Regions from separate parts of the Metabacillus mesotrionivorans genome, predicted to be linked through region 2. Evidence: riboswitches for the same ligand, from Rfam matches in the RefSeq annotation. Region 2 holds a riboswitch; the other holds the start of a gene.
The links. A riboswitch is a leader RNA that binds a small molecule or an ion and turns the genes downstream of it on or off. The one in region 2 is predicted to bind S-adenosylmethionine.

Region 1: it holds a riboswitch for S-adenosylmethionine, as region 2 does, so the genes downstream of both, ACTSEZ_RS11010 (methionine ABC transporter ATP-binding protein) here and mtnW (2,3-diketo-5-methylthiopentyl-1-phosphate enolase) in region 2, are expected to answer to the same signal.

Annotation. Positions count from the first base shown of each region.
Region 1 is NZ_JBQMFF010000003.1:210,732-216,924, reverse strand. It holds gene ACTSEZ_RS11015 (O-acetylhomoserine aminocarboxypropyltransferase/cysteine synthase family protein) at 1-816, shown strand, start outside; SAM riboswitch class I at 1,038-1,144, shown strand; gene ACTSEZ_RS11010 (methionine ABC transporter ATP-binding protein) at 1,275-2,300, shown strand; gene ACTSEZ_RS11005 (methionine ABC transporter permease) at 2,293-2,949, shown strand; gene ACTSEZ_RS11000 (MetQ/NlpA family ABC transporter substrate-binding protein) at 2,964-3,791, shown strand; gene ACTSEZ_RS10995 (carboxymuconolactone decarboxylase family protein) at 4,731-5,099, shown strand; gene ACTSEZ_RS10990 (YuzK family famiily protein) at 5,296-5,466, shown strand; gene sufC (Fe-S cluster assembly ATPase SufC) at 5,636-6,193, shown strand, end outside.
Region 2 is NZ_JBQMFF010000001.1:599,209-605,401, reverse strand. It holds gene ACTSEZ_RS03035 (ZIP family metal transporter) at 1-530, shown strand, start outside; gene ACTSEZ_RS03030 (aspartyl-phosphate phosphatase Spo0E family protein) at 582-830, opposite strand; gene cbpA (cyclic di-AMP binding protein CbpA) at 1,083-1,736, opposite strand; gene mtnD (acireductone dioxygenase) at 2,029-2,562, opposite strand; gene ACTSEZ_RS03015 (methylthioribulose 1-phosphate dehydratase) at 2,588-3,220, opposite strand; gene ACTSEZ_RS03010 (2-hydroxy-3-keto-5-methylthiopentenyl-1-phosphate phosphatase) at 3,217-3,879, opposite strand; gene mtnW (2,3-diketo-5-methylthiopentyl-1-phosphate enolase) at 3,876-5,114, opposite strand; SAM riboswitch class I at 5,193-5,300, opposite strand; gene ACTSEZ_RS03000 (pyridoxal phosphate-dependent aminotransferase) at 5,354-6,193, opposite strand, start outside.

The DNA.
Region 1 (6,193 bases), on a different contig from region 2:
GAAGCCGTTGCAAAAATTGCACATGAGGCCGGCATTCCGCTGATTGTAGATAATACATTCGCCACGCCGTATTTGTGCCGCCCGCTCGAACACGGGGCTGATATTGTTGTTCATTCTGCGACGAAGTGGCTGCTTGGAAATGGCACAACGCTTGGCGGCGTCATTGTAGATGGAGGGAAATTTGACTGGAACAGCAGAAAGTTCCCGGGTTTCACCACACCTGACCCAAGCTATCATAACCTGGTTTACGCAGAAGCCCTTCCGGAAGCGGCTTATATTGTAAAAGCCAGAGTGCAGCTGCTGAGAGATCTTGGTCCTGCACTCAGCCCGTTTAATGCTTTTCAATTTAACCTCGGTCTTGAAACGCTGCATGTCAGAATGAAAGAGCATATCTCGAATACGAGGAAGGTTGTATACTATCTGAATGGACATCCTGCAGTTAAATGGGTTCTCTATCCTGAAGATTCAAAGCATCCGGACCGGGCACTTGCTGAGAAATACTTGCCGGAGGGAGCTGGTGCAGTCGTGGTGTTCGGCATTGAAGGCGGACGCGAAGCAGGGGCTAAAGTGATCAACTCTGCGGAGCTGTGGTCACACGTTGCAAATGTAGGGGATGCAAAGAGCCTCATCATTCATCCGGCAAGCACGACACATCAGCAGCTCGACGCTGACGGCCTGAGAAAATCAGGCGTAACAGAGGATTTAATCAGGCTCTCTGTTGGCATTGAACATATAGACGATCTGCTCGAAGACTTGGAGCAGGCAATTGAAAAGGCTGTCGGCATAAGGTCACTGACAGAATCGACAGCACGATAAGACAAGGTTATCCTCGTCCAGCTCCAGCGCCTAAATCCTCTGTCAGAACAAATCCGTCAAAAAAGTCAAACCCGGACTTTTTCGCCGGATTCTTATCTGCCTATCGGATCTGACCAAGGCGCTTGCGCTTTTGTTCTTGACACGTACTTTTGTTGCATGATAGAATCACTCTCGTACTATAAACTCACTAAATATACAGTCAATTTAATAAATTTGTCAGTCTCTTATCCAGAGAGGTGGAGGGAAGTGCCCTATGAAGCCCGGCAACCGTCAACATTGTTGAAAAGGTGCCAATTCACTCAAAGCTTGCAGCTTTGAAAGATGAGAGAAAGGTTTTTTCACATATGCCTTTCTGCTCATTTCTGCAGAAAGGCTTTTTTGTTTACTGAGAAAAAACATGAAGCAAGGCGATATAGAGCAAAATGTTAGTGAGTGGAATTTTGGAAGAAGGTGAATTCATGATTACGCTAAAGGACGTACGAAAAGTCTTTCAGACGAAGAATGGCCGAGTTACGGCTGTTGATTCCGTCAATCTGGACATAAACAAAGGTGAAATTTTCGGAATTATCGGTTATAGCGGCGCCGGGAAAAGTTCACTTATCCGCCTGCTGAACGGACTTGAAAAACCAACGGAAGGCTCCATTCAGGTGGCCGGCCAGGGCATCGATAAAATCAGCGGCAGCGATCTTAGAAAAGCGCGGCAGGAAATCAGCATGATTTTCCAGCATTTTAACCTTCTTTGGTCAAGAACAGTCCGTGAAAACATTTCGTTTCCGCTAGAGATTGCCGGAATAAAAAGTGCTCAGCGGGCTAAAAGGGTTGAAGAGCTGATTAAGCTTGTCGGACTTGAAGGCCGGGAAGACTCATATCCTTCCCAGCTGAGCGGAGGACAAAAGCAGAGGGTCGGTATTGCGAGAGCCCTTGCCAACAATCCAAAAGTGCTGCTTTGTGACGAGGCAACCTCAGCACTTGACCCGCAGACAACCGATTCCATTCTTGACCTGCTTGTTGACATTAACGAACGGTTAGGGCTGACGATTGTTCTGATTACCCACGAAATGCATGTTATCCGAAAAATCTGCCACCGCGTGGCAGTCATGGAAAGCGGAAAAATTGTTGAACAGGGAGAAGTGCTTGACGTATTCAGAAGGCCACAGCAGTCGATCACCAAGCGCTTTGTGAAACAAATAACAGAGCCGGACGACACGCAGGAAACAATGGAGCTGATCCTTGAAAAATATAAGCAAGGCATGGTTATTCAGCTGACATTTGTAGGTGACTCAACTGAAAATCCCCTTATTACGAACCTGATCCGAAACCATCCGATTCAGGTAAACATTCTTCAGGGGAAAATTTCACAAACGCAAAGCGGATCTTACGGCACACTGTTTATCCACATGGACGGCGAACAGGGTGAGCTTGAAAGAGCGATGGCCTACATCCGCAGCCAAGAGGTCGAGGCGGAGGTGATTTCAAATGTTTGAGAACGTGAGATGGGAAAACGTATGGGAAGCAACCAGTGAAACCCTGTTCATGACTGCATTCTCGGTGGCGGCGACATTTGTACTGGGCATTATCCTCGGCTTGCTGCTCTTCCTGACATCCAGAGGCGGAATTTGGGAAAACAAGCCGGTTAATGTCATCATATCTGCATTTGTAAACATTTTTAGATCGATTCCGTTTATCTTGCTGATCATTTTACTTATTCCTTTTACCAAGGCCATTCTTGACACGTTCCTTGGTGCAAAGGCGGCACTGCCGGCATTAATTATCGGCGCTGCTCCGTTTTATGGCCGGATGGTTGAAATTGCACTCCGTGAAATTGATAAAGGAGTTATTGAAGCGGCCAGATCAATGGGCGCTAAAACATCTACAATTATCTGGAAGGTCCTGATTCCAGAATCATCTCCTGCTTTAATTTCCGGGATTACAGTAACAGCGATTGCTCTTGTCGGCTACACAGCCATGGCTGGAGTAGTTGGTGCAGGCGGCCTTGGAAACCTTGCCTTTTTGGAAGGCTTCCAGAGAAACAATAATGCTGTAACGATGATTGCAACCATTTTAATACTTGTCATTGTCTTCATTATCCAATTTATTGGAGATTTTATAACATCAAAATTAGATAAACGTTAGGGAGGATTATCACTATGAAAAAATTACTCTTAAGTGCTGTTTTTGCTACATCTGCTTTTGCTCTTGCTGCCTGCGGCGGCGGTGATGGTGGCGGCGAGGAAACAAAGACCCTCAAAATTGGAGCATCAAATGTTCCTCATGCTGAAATTTTAGAAGAAGCCCAGCCTTTACTTGAAGAAAAAGGCATCGAGCTTGATATCGTTCCTTTCCAGGACTACATCCTGCCGAACAAATCCCTTGCAAGCGAAGAAATTGATGCTAACTACTTCCAGCATATCCCGTACCTTGAGTCACAAATGGCTGAAAACAAGGACTACGATTTTGTGAATGCCGGCGGTATCCACATCGAGCCGATCGGTGTTTATTCTAAAAAGCATAAATCACTTGAAGATATTCCTGAAGGCGGAACGATCATTATGAGCAACTCTGTTGCTGATCATGGACGCATGCTTTCCCTTCTTGAAAATGAAGGCCTGATTACAATTAAAGAAGGTGTCGATAAAACAACAGCTACGGTTGACGACATCGGCGAAAACAAAAAGAACCTGAAATTTAAAGCTGACGTTGAAGCAAGCATCCTTCCTCAGGCTTATAACAATGACGAGGGAGATGCAGTTCTGATCAACACGAACTATGCAATCGGAGCCGGTCTGAATCCTCAAAAAGATGCAATTGCACTTGAAGGATCTGATTCTCCATATGTAAACATCATTACTGTCCGTAAAGGTGACGAAAACAAAGAAGAGATCAAAGCGCTTGTGGACGTTCTTCACTCAGAAGAAATCCAGAAGTTCATTGAAGAAAAATACGAAGGTGCCGTTGTGCCTGTAGACGGAAAATAAGTTGCACAGCCATTGGAAAATCCGAACTGGGAAATCAGTTCGGGTTTTTTCTTGTGCTGACACTTTTCAGGGGCTAGGGCTAAAGGGTTATGAGGAGCGGAGATATAACCATTCGAACAGTTCTGAATGAGCTAAAAGGGCATAAGCAGAGAAGATATGGCCCTTCAGGCAGGTACACGAGAGCCGAAAGGTCATAAGGAGCGGAGATATAGCCCTTCAGGCAGGTACACGAGAGCCGAAAGGTCATAAGGAGCGGAGATATAGCCCTTCAAACAGATCTGAATGAGCTGAAGCGTCATAAGAAGTGGAGATATAACCATTCGAATAGTTCTGAATCAGATGAAGGGTCATAAGCAGAGAAGATATGATCCTTCAGTAAGGTCCACGGGAGATGAGTGTTCATAAGGAGCGGAGATATGACCCTTCAAACAGATCTGAATGAGCTAAAGAGTCATAAGTAACGGAGATGCTTCCGGTTATGGAGTCACTCCCTAAAATGGATCAAAAACACCAGTGTACTGAAGCGGAGGGAACTTGACTCCTTGTCCAGCTGCAGCGCCAAACTCCTTTGTCAGAACAAAATCCCCCAAAAAGGCGGGACCCGGACTTTTCGGGTGATTTCTTATCTGACTGCCGGAGCAAAACGGGCGCTTCCGCTTTTCTAAGGGAAGAAGAGGGCACGGAAGATCCCGCAAGCGCAGCGAGGAAGCTTCCGGCCCTCCCCGCGGTAATCTTGTTCCCGGAGCGGAAGGGAACGGGTACTACTGCAAACTAAATTAGAAAAGAAAATTCCTCCTTAAACAACATTAAATATTATATAGAAGAAAACAGCCACTCCAAACCAAATATGAAGCTGCTGCATCCTGTATTTTTCCGCATACTCTGGACCTGTTTTCTGCATACTAACGGTGTTGAATCTTAGGAATGGAGCTGAACATCATGCAGCATTTTGAACCGAGAAACTCAAGCGAAGCAGCTTTGCACGATTACAAAGAAGGCCTTGGCATCTTTACAGAAAAAATGCCGGAACTTGCTCACCTTTATAATGAATTTACACAGGAATGCTTTAAGGAAGGGACTCTCTCCCAAAAAGAAAAACAGCTGATTGCCCTTGGGATCAGTATTTACTCCCAGGATGAATACTGCATCATTTATCATACAAAGGGATGCCTTGATCAGGGTGCGAGCGAACAGGAAATTCTCGAAACCGTAGGCGTGACGGCTGCATTCGGCGGAGGAGCCGCCATGAGCCAGTCTGTTACGCTTGTTCAGGAATGCATCACAGAGCTTAATCAGCTGAAACAGTAGCAAACAGCAGGAAATAAGAGCATCTATTTAAATTCTGCCTGCATCAGGCAGTGAAGAGCTCTGTTTGTATGTCACTCATTCTTATCCCTTCTCAGCAGGTTTGAACTTTTTTACAAGGGGTATTACGATAGTAGTATCGTTTTTACAAAACCTGAGAGGATGATTCATTATCTACGCAAGTCAGCAGAAGCTTGATTTGAATTACACGACTGAAATGGAAAAGGCTCTTATGCAGTCCCACAAAATGGGGTACGCAGTGTACAGCAGAAACCATGAGAAGCGTATGGAAGTAGAAAAGAATCGTGAAGAGGACTATCAGAAAAGCAAACAGCTGTTTGCGGAACTTGACCGGAAAATGAATGGATAGACTATGGATAAAAGGAATCAGCCGCAGGCTGGTTCCTTTTGGGTTGCGGCGAATTGGCTCAGCCTCCGAAAAAGTTGTATTCACTTTTCATTTGTTATAAAATTAGAATGAGAATAAATTGAGAATGATTAAATTCAGATCTTATAGATTATTGGAGGTATAAGCAGTTATGGCAGGATCAACATTAGTGATTAAAGATTTACACGTGGAAATCGACGGAAAAGAGATTTTGAAAGGTGTAAACCTTGAAATAAAAGGCGGAGAGTTCCACGCAATCATGGGACCGAATGGTACTGGTAAATCAACGCTTTCATCAGCAATTATGGGGCACCCTAAGTACGAAGTAACAAAAGGCAGCATCACACTTGACGGTGAAGATGTACTTGAAATGGAAGTTGATGAGCGCGCACGCGCAGGTCTGTTCCTTGCAATGCAGTATCCAAGCGAAATCAGCGGAGTAACGAACGCGGACTTCCTTCGTTCATCTATCAATGCGCGCAAAGAAGAAGGCGAAGAAATTTCATTAATGAAATTCATCCGCAAAATGGATTCTAACATGGAGTTCCTTGAAATGGATCCTGATATGGCACAGCGCTACCTGAACGAAGGTTTTTCCGGCGGTGAGAAAAAACGCAACGAAATTCTTCAATTAATGATGATTGAGCCTAAGATCGCCATTCTTGATGAAATTGATTCAGGACTTGATATCGACGCTCTTAAAGTCGTT
Region 2 (6,193 bases):
GACTCTTTCTAGGAGTTTTAGTGCTGACGACGCTTGAAAAAAAAATCCCCCATATAGACCTTGAGCACTCAAGATACGGCATGCAATTCGACGAAAAGGCGTTCCTGATTATCGCTGCGATCACGATGCATAATCTGCCGGAAGGACTTTCTGTAGGTGTAAGCTATGCATCAGAGCAGTCAGAGACAGGAAATTTAATTGCTTTCGCCATTGGTCTGCAGAACGCTCCGGAAGGATTTCTTGTTGCCTTGTTCCTGTTTAATCAGAACATCGGCAAATTTAAAGCCCTGATCATAGCAACGATGACAGGCGCTGTTGAAATCATAACTTCTCTTCTGGGATTTTATTTGACGTCATTCGCAGACAATCTCGTTCCGTACGGCCTGTCCTTTGCAGCCGGAGCCATGCTGTTCATTATTTATAAAGAACTGATTCCTGAAAGCCATGGGGACGGAAATGAACGAAATGCAACCTACTCCTTCATTTTAGGAATATTGTTTATGATTCTCCTCATAGAGACTTTCGGCTAAATAAAGCGTAAAAAAAAAACGGCTGAGCTGCGGGCTCTGCCGTTTTTGATTTTATATAGTAAGTCCTTCCCGATCTGTCCATTTTTTCATAGAATGAATAAACCGCATAAAAGGGGGGGTTGTCCGGTTTTCCTCTTCAAAAACAATCTGCTGGTATTGGTTTAACAGCATGTCCAGTTCCTGGCTGCACTTCACGGCCTCGCTGCTCGTATATCCTCCGGCCCTTGCAGAGTCCATCATTTCTTTCCTTTTTGAATCGATGCTCTCAAGCAGCTGGGTCTTATCTGATACAGTTGACATTTTCTTCCCTCCGCCTCATCCAAAAATATCTGTAATGGGAATAAATATTCAAGTAAATTATTACAGATACTTCTAAACTTGTAAATAGATTAGCAAAATCCGACAGCTTTTTTACAGGACTTTTTGACAATTCTGTTAACACACCTGGATGAACCGGCTCATTTGCTTTTCTTTTCCCATATTCCCCCACTTTTAAACCTTTATTTCCAATTTTTTTAAAAATAAAAAGAACCGGAATTACCGGTTCTGCAGTTATTTCATCAGTACTTTCTCACTTTTGTTTACATCATCCACTGCGGTCACTCTGAAATCTTTTTCTTCGAGTTTTTTGATGATTTTATGAAGCTTTTTTTCTGAAATATCATGGGACAGATTTACGATGATCCGTCTTAAATATGTATCTCCATTATCCAGTGTGAGCAGCCCTTCGATATTTACATCTTTGATGGCAGAGACGAGCTCCTTGATGGCACCCTTGTGTTCTTTAGTGCCGACAGTCAGGATATAACCTCCTGTTTTCATGCCGAATGAATCTTCAAGAACATCCATGATGTTTCCATGTGTAATGATTCCGGAAAATTCATCTTTTTCATTCAGGACAGCCAAAAATGGAAGCCTTCTGATTGTCAGAAACGTTTTAAAAAACGAATCCTCCTCGTAAACAAATGCATCCTTATCTGCAATCAAAGATTCAATTGAATCCTCATCCTTGCCCTGCTTTTCTACATAATAATCGAGCAGATCAACTTTATAGATCAAACCTGCGAAAACTGTTCCGTTGTCTTTCAGAACAGGAATGCTGCGGTAGCCTGATTCTTTCAGTAATTCGTAAGCTTCTTTTACAGTGCTCTCCGCCTTGCAGTACCTGACATCTTCTTTTTTAACAAAATTGTAGCGAATTTTCATGCTGACAATCCTCCCCTCTCTATATTGTTGAAAATTTACCATAGAACAGGACAAGAGTAAAGAAAATTCGTATTATTTCGTCTAATAGCCAGAACAAAAGCGGAAGCGCCAAGCCCCTCTCCGATAGGCAGATAAGATTTCCGCGGAAAAGTCCGGGTCGTTCTGACAGAGGATTTAGGCGCTTACCCTTGCCGATGATAACTTTGTTATGTTATCCACAACCTTTTACTCTTTATAATTTTCCTAAACACAAGAAACCCCCTTTCTGAAAGTGAAGGGGGTTTAAGACCGTTTAAGCCTGCTGCTGTTCTTTTTCGTAGATAGGTACCCATCCTTCTGTCGTTACAAAAATGCGGACTGCTACTACTTTGCGGTCTTCCTGCAGTGTAAAGTAGTGGCGGATGTTCGGAGGAACAGAGATCAGGTCGCCTGGATCCAGTTCAACATCAAAAAATGAGCCGTCTTTTGCCTGGATAATAAAAATACCGTGGCCGCTGACAATAAAGCGGACTTCGTCATCTGTGTGATGGTGCTCCTGCTGGAAATTTTGAAGAAGCTGTTCAAGATTCGGCGTGCTTTCAGACAAAGAAATAACGTCCTGCGCCTTGTAGCCGCGGCGTTCCGAGATATCCGCAATTTCATTTGTGAACACCTGAAGAATTTCTTCTTTTTGTTCATCAGAAAGACTGAAGTTTTCTCTCAATGCCTCAGGCAGCTTCTCTATATCCCATTGCTCATAAATAACCTCCTGCGCATTAAGAAAAGCTGAAACTTCCTTTTGATCTGTTAATCTTTCATTCGTTTCTTGAAGTCGGATCGTCGCCATCCTTCATTCCTCCTGTATGTTAAATTTATCGCACAAGCGATTTTGCCTGTTTAAGAGCAAGTAATTTCACTTGATAAGAAAATAAAAATTCGCACGCTTCCAGCACTTTTTTGGCTTCAAAAGCGTTTTTTCCCCATACCGTAATGCCGTGGTTCCGGATGAGAACGGCACCAGAGCTGCCTTTTGCATACTGACCAAAATCAGCAGCAAGAGCAGGAATATCCGCAGGGTTTTCGATGATTGGAATATGCCATTCCGCATCCTCTTCCCACAGCCCGAAAGCTTTAATAATCTCCTGCCCTTTGAAAGTGATTCCGCCTTCATCGCCATATATTTCAGAAATCACATTATTGTCTACGGTGTGGACATGGAGGCTGCAGCCGGCACTGGTCCGCTTATAGATTTCAACGTGCAGAAGGGTTTCCGCTGAAGGCCTTTGAGCTGTGTCTTCAAGGGGTGTTCCAGCACCGTCCACAAGCAGAAAATCTTCATCTGTTTCAAGTCTCTTATCTTTTCCGCTTGATGTGACCAGAAATGAAAGAGGGTCGGAATGTACTTTTATCGCAAGATTTCCGCTTGTACCCGGGAACCAGTCCCGTTCCGCCAGTTCCCTTTTCACAGCTGCAAGCTCACTCCAGCGCTGTTTATATAAGCTCATACTGCTGCCTCCTGCCTTGTCTTCAGCCCTTCAATTACGTCATAAAAGCTTGAAAAAGCCTGATGGCGCAGCTTTAGTGCATCGCATTTTTCAAGAAGATAATCCCGGGCAAATACAAAATCTGCAAGCTTGGCCGCTTCAAGATCTGTCACCGAATCTCCGATCACAATGACCTCCTGATCAGAGGCAGCAAGCTTCCTGATGATGCTCGGCTTACAGCATCCGCAGTCATTTGTGCACCTGTCATCACATGAGTTCGGCCAGAGGATTTGAACATATTCCCCGCTGAAATCTGATTCATTACAGTAGACACGGTCATGCTCTACAAGACCGTTTAACAGCGGATAGACAAAAAAATCAATGCCTCCGCTCACAACGTACAGCGGTATTTCATTGTCTTTTGCAAATTGAACAAAGTCACTGAATCCGTCCCGGATTTGTGCGGTAAACAGCAAATGCTGAATCATATCCCCCTTGAGATGTGACGGGATCAGCTCAAACATCCTGCCGACTCCTTCACGGACTGAGATGCGCTGGCTTAAAACGTCATCTTTCAGAGAGTTCCACTCAGAAGGTGCAAATTGTTTCATGAGCGCGATAATATTGTCATTGTTTGTTATCGTGCCGTCAAAATCGCAGATAATAACCGGTTTGCTCATCGGTTCACCTCCACCTGACCCCATAGATCCAGTGCAAGCTGAAGGTCGCGTTCACTTTTAGCTTTTTCAGATAATGAGATGCCTTCAAGCACAGCATCGATTGCAGAGCGGAAAGCTCTTCCGCCCGCCTGCGCACCGTCTGGATGCCCGTGTACGCCTCCGCCGGCATTAATGACGCTGTCGATGCCAAAATCCTGGATCAAAACAGGCACAAGACCCGGATGAATTCCTGCTGATGGAACCGGAAACGTTTCTTTTAACCCAGTGCTCTCTTTGCACGCTGCACCGATAGACAGTGCGGCATCCCTTTCAAGTGCCACACTGCCGTATGGCGACGGGAAGAGGGAAAAGTCAGCTCCGCACTGGCGAAGCAATTTTCCAAGCAGCAGAGAATGTGAAATCCCATAAAGGGCGGAAGAAGACAAAGCACCGCTTACAGCAGGGTGCGCCATGATCGGGACATGAATCTCCCTGTCTTCTGCAAGCTCCTGCAAAACGTCAAGACCATAAGCGAAAACATTAAAAAGAATGGCGTCCGCCCCAAGCTCTGAAGCGCGTCTTGCCTTCTCTTTGAGACTGAATGTCTTTCCGGTTAAGTTAACAGCGTACATCGCTTTGTGGCCGGTCTCCTCATACACCCTGCCGAGCAATTCTTTTCCTGCTGTGATTCTTTGTTCAAACGGCGTAAGCGGATTGTCAAACAGGATTTCGTCATCCTTTACAAGATCAACGCCGCCAAGCACCTGATTTCTTAGCTGTTCTTTTAAAAACGATAAATCACGTCCGATGACTCCTTTGAAAATGCTCATGAGAAGAGGCCGGTTATAGACTCCGAGTTTTTCCCTGATGCCGCTTATGCCGAATGCAGGTCCCTGAAAAGAAGAAAGAAGATCTCCTGTAAACTCCAAATCAAGCAGTTTCACTTCCCCGTCAAGAGATAGCTTTCCGAAAACCGTCGTCAGGACCGCAGGCAGGTCATGAGAATAGTTCACGCCGGGATAGAATATTTTCACAATACCTTTTTTCACTTTTTTTCCGAGAAACTCGGAAATGCGTTCTTCAGCATCTGTTTCTTCAACGGAAACAACTTGACCCTTATGCTGTTTCAGCTGCTGCTGTGTAAGCTCCGGAAGGTCCGTCCATGAGCCGACCGTAAGGCTGGTGGCAATTCCTTCTGCTTTTTTTTGGATGCTGTACTGATCATAGATGAGATAGGTTGCTGTAACGCCGCTCATGATTGTACCTGCCTTTCGCATTTAAATAAAAAAGGTCCCCTCCGCTGACGGAAGAGACCTTATCTGAAATGGGTAAGATCCTTATCTGCCAGCAATAGCTGCAAGATTTAGCACCGTGCTTAAACACTGTTTAAGTCGGTTGCCGGGCTTCATCGGGCCAGTCCCTCCACCTGCTCTTGATAAGAATTGTATATGTTCTGAATAACCTGAAATTAATTTGGATTATGACAGCTTTTCCCTCAGCTGTCAACCGGCAATGAAAAGAGATTTAAAGATTTTATTCTATCTGCGGCTTCTCTTAATCTCTCTTCAGAGGTTAAGAGTCCGGCACGGACATATCCCTCACCAAACGTCCCGAATCCAATGCCCGGCGCCACGCATACATGAGCGTGTTCCAGCAGATAGTCAGCGAAGGATTCCGATGTGAATCCCTCGGGTACAGGCAGCCATGCAAAGAATGATCCAGGCGGGGCCTCCACTTTCCAGCCGATGCGGTTCAGCGCGTTTATAAACGCCGCACGTCTGCTTTCATAGCGTGCGACAAGCTCGCTGACACAGTCCTGCGGGGCAAGAAGAGCAACAGCCGCAGCTTCCTGTATTCCGCTGAATACACTGACAAACATGTGATCCTGCAAAAGATTAATCGACTCTATGACACTTTTATTGCCTACTGCAAAACCGATCCTCCACCCTGCCATGTTATACGTCTTAGAAAGCGTATAAATTTCGATTCCAGTCTCTTTTGCTCCATCTGATTCTAGAAAGCTGATTGGCTTTCTGCCGTCAAAACCGATGCCTCCATAAGCAAAATCATGGACGACGCATATATCATTTTCTTCTGCAAACGCAACCGTTTCATCGAAAAAGCTCCTGCTGGCCACTGCCCCTGTAGGGTTGTTCGGATAGTTTAAAAACATGAGCTTTGCATCCGCCTTCGCTTTTTCTGAGAGCTTAGAGTAGTCAGGCAAAAACTCATTTTCCTTCAAAAGAGGCATATATTCCATACGGGCCCTCGCAAGCTCCACTCCTGACCAATAATCCGGATAGCCCGGATCGGGAACTAGAACTGTCTCACCGGG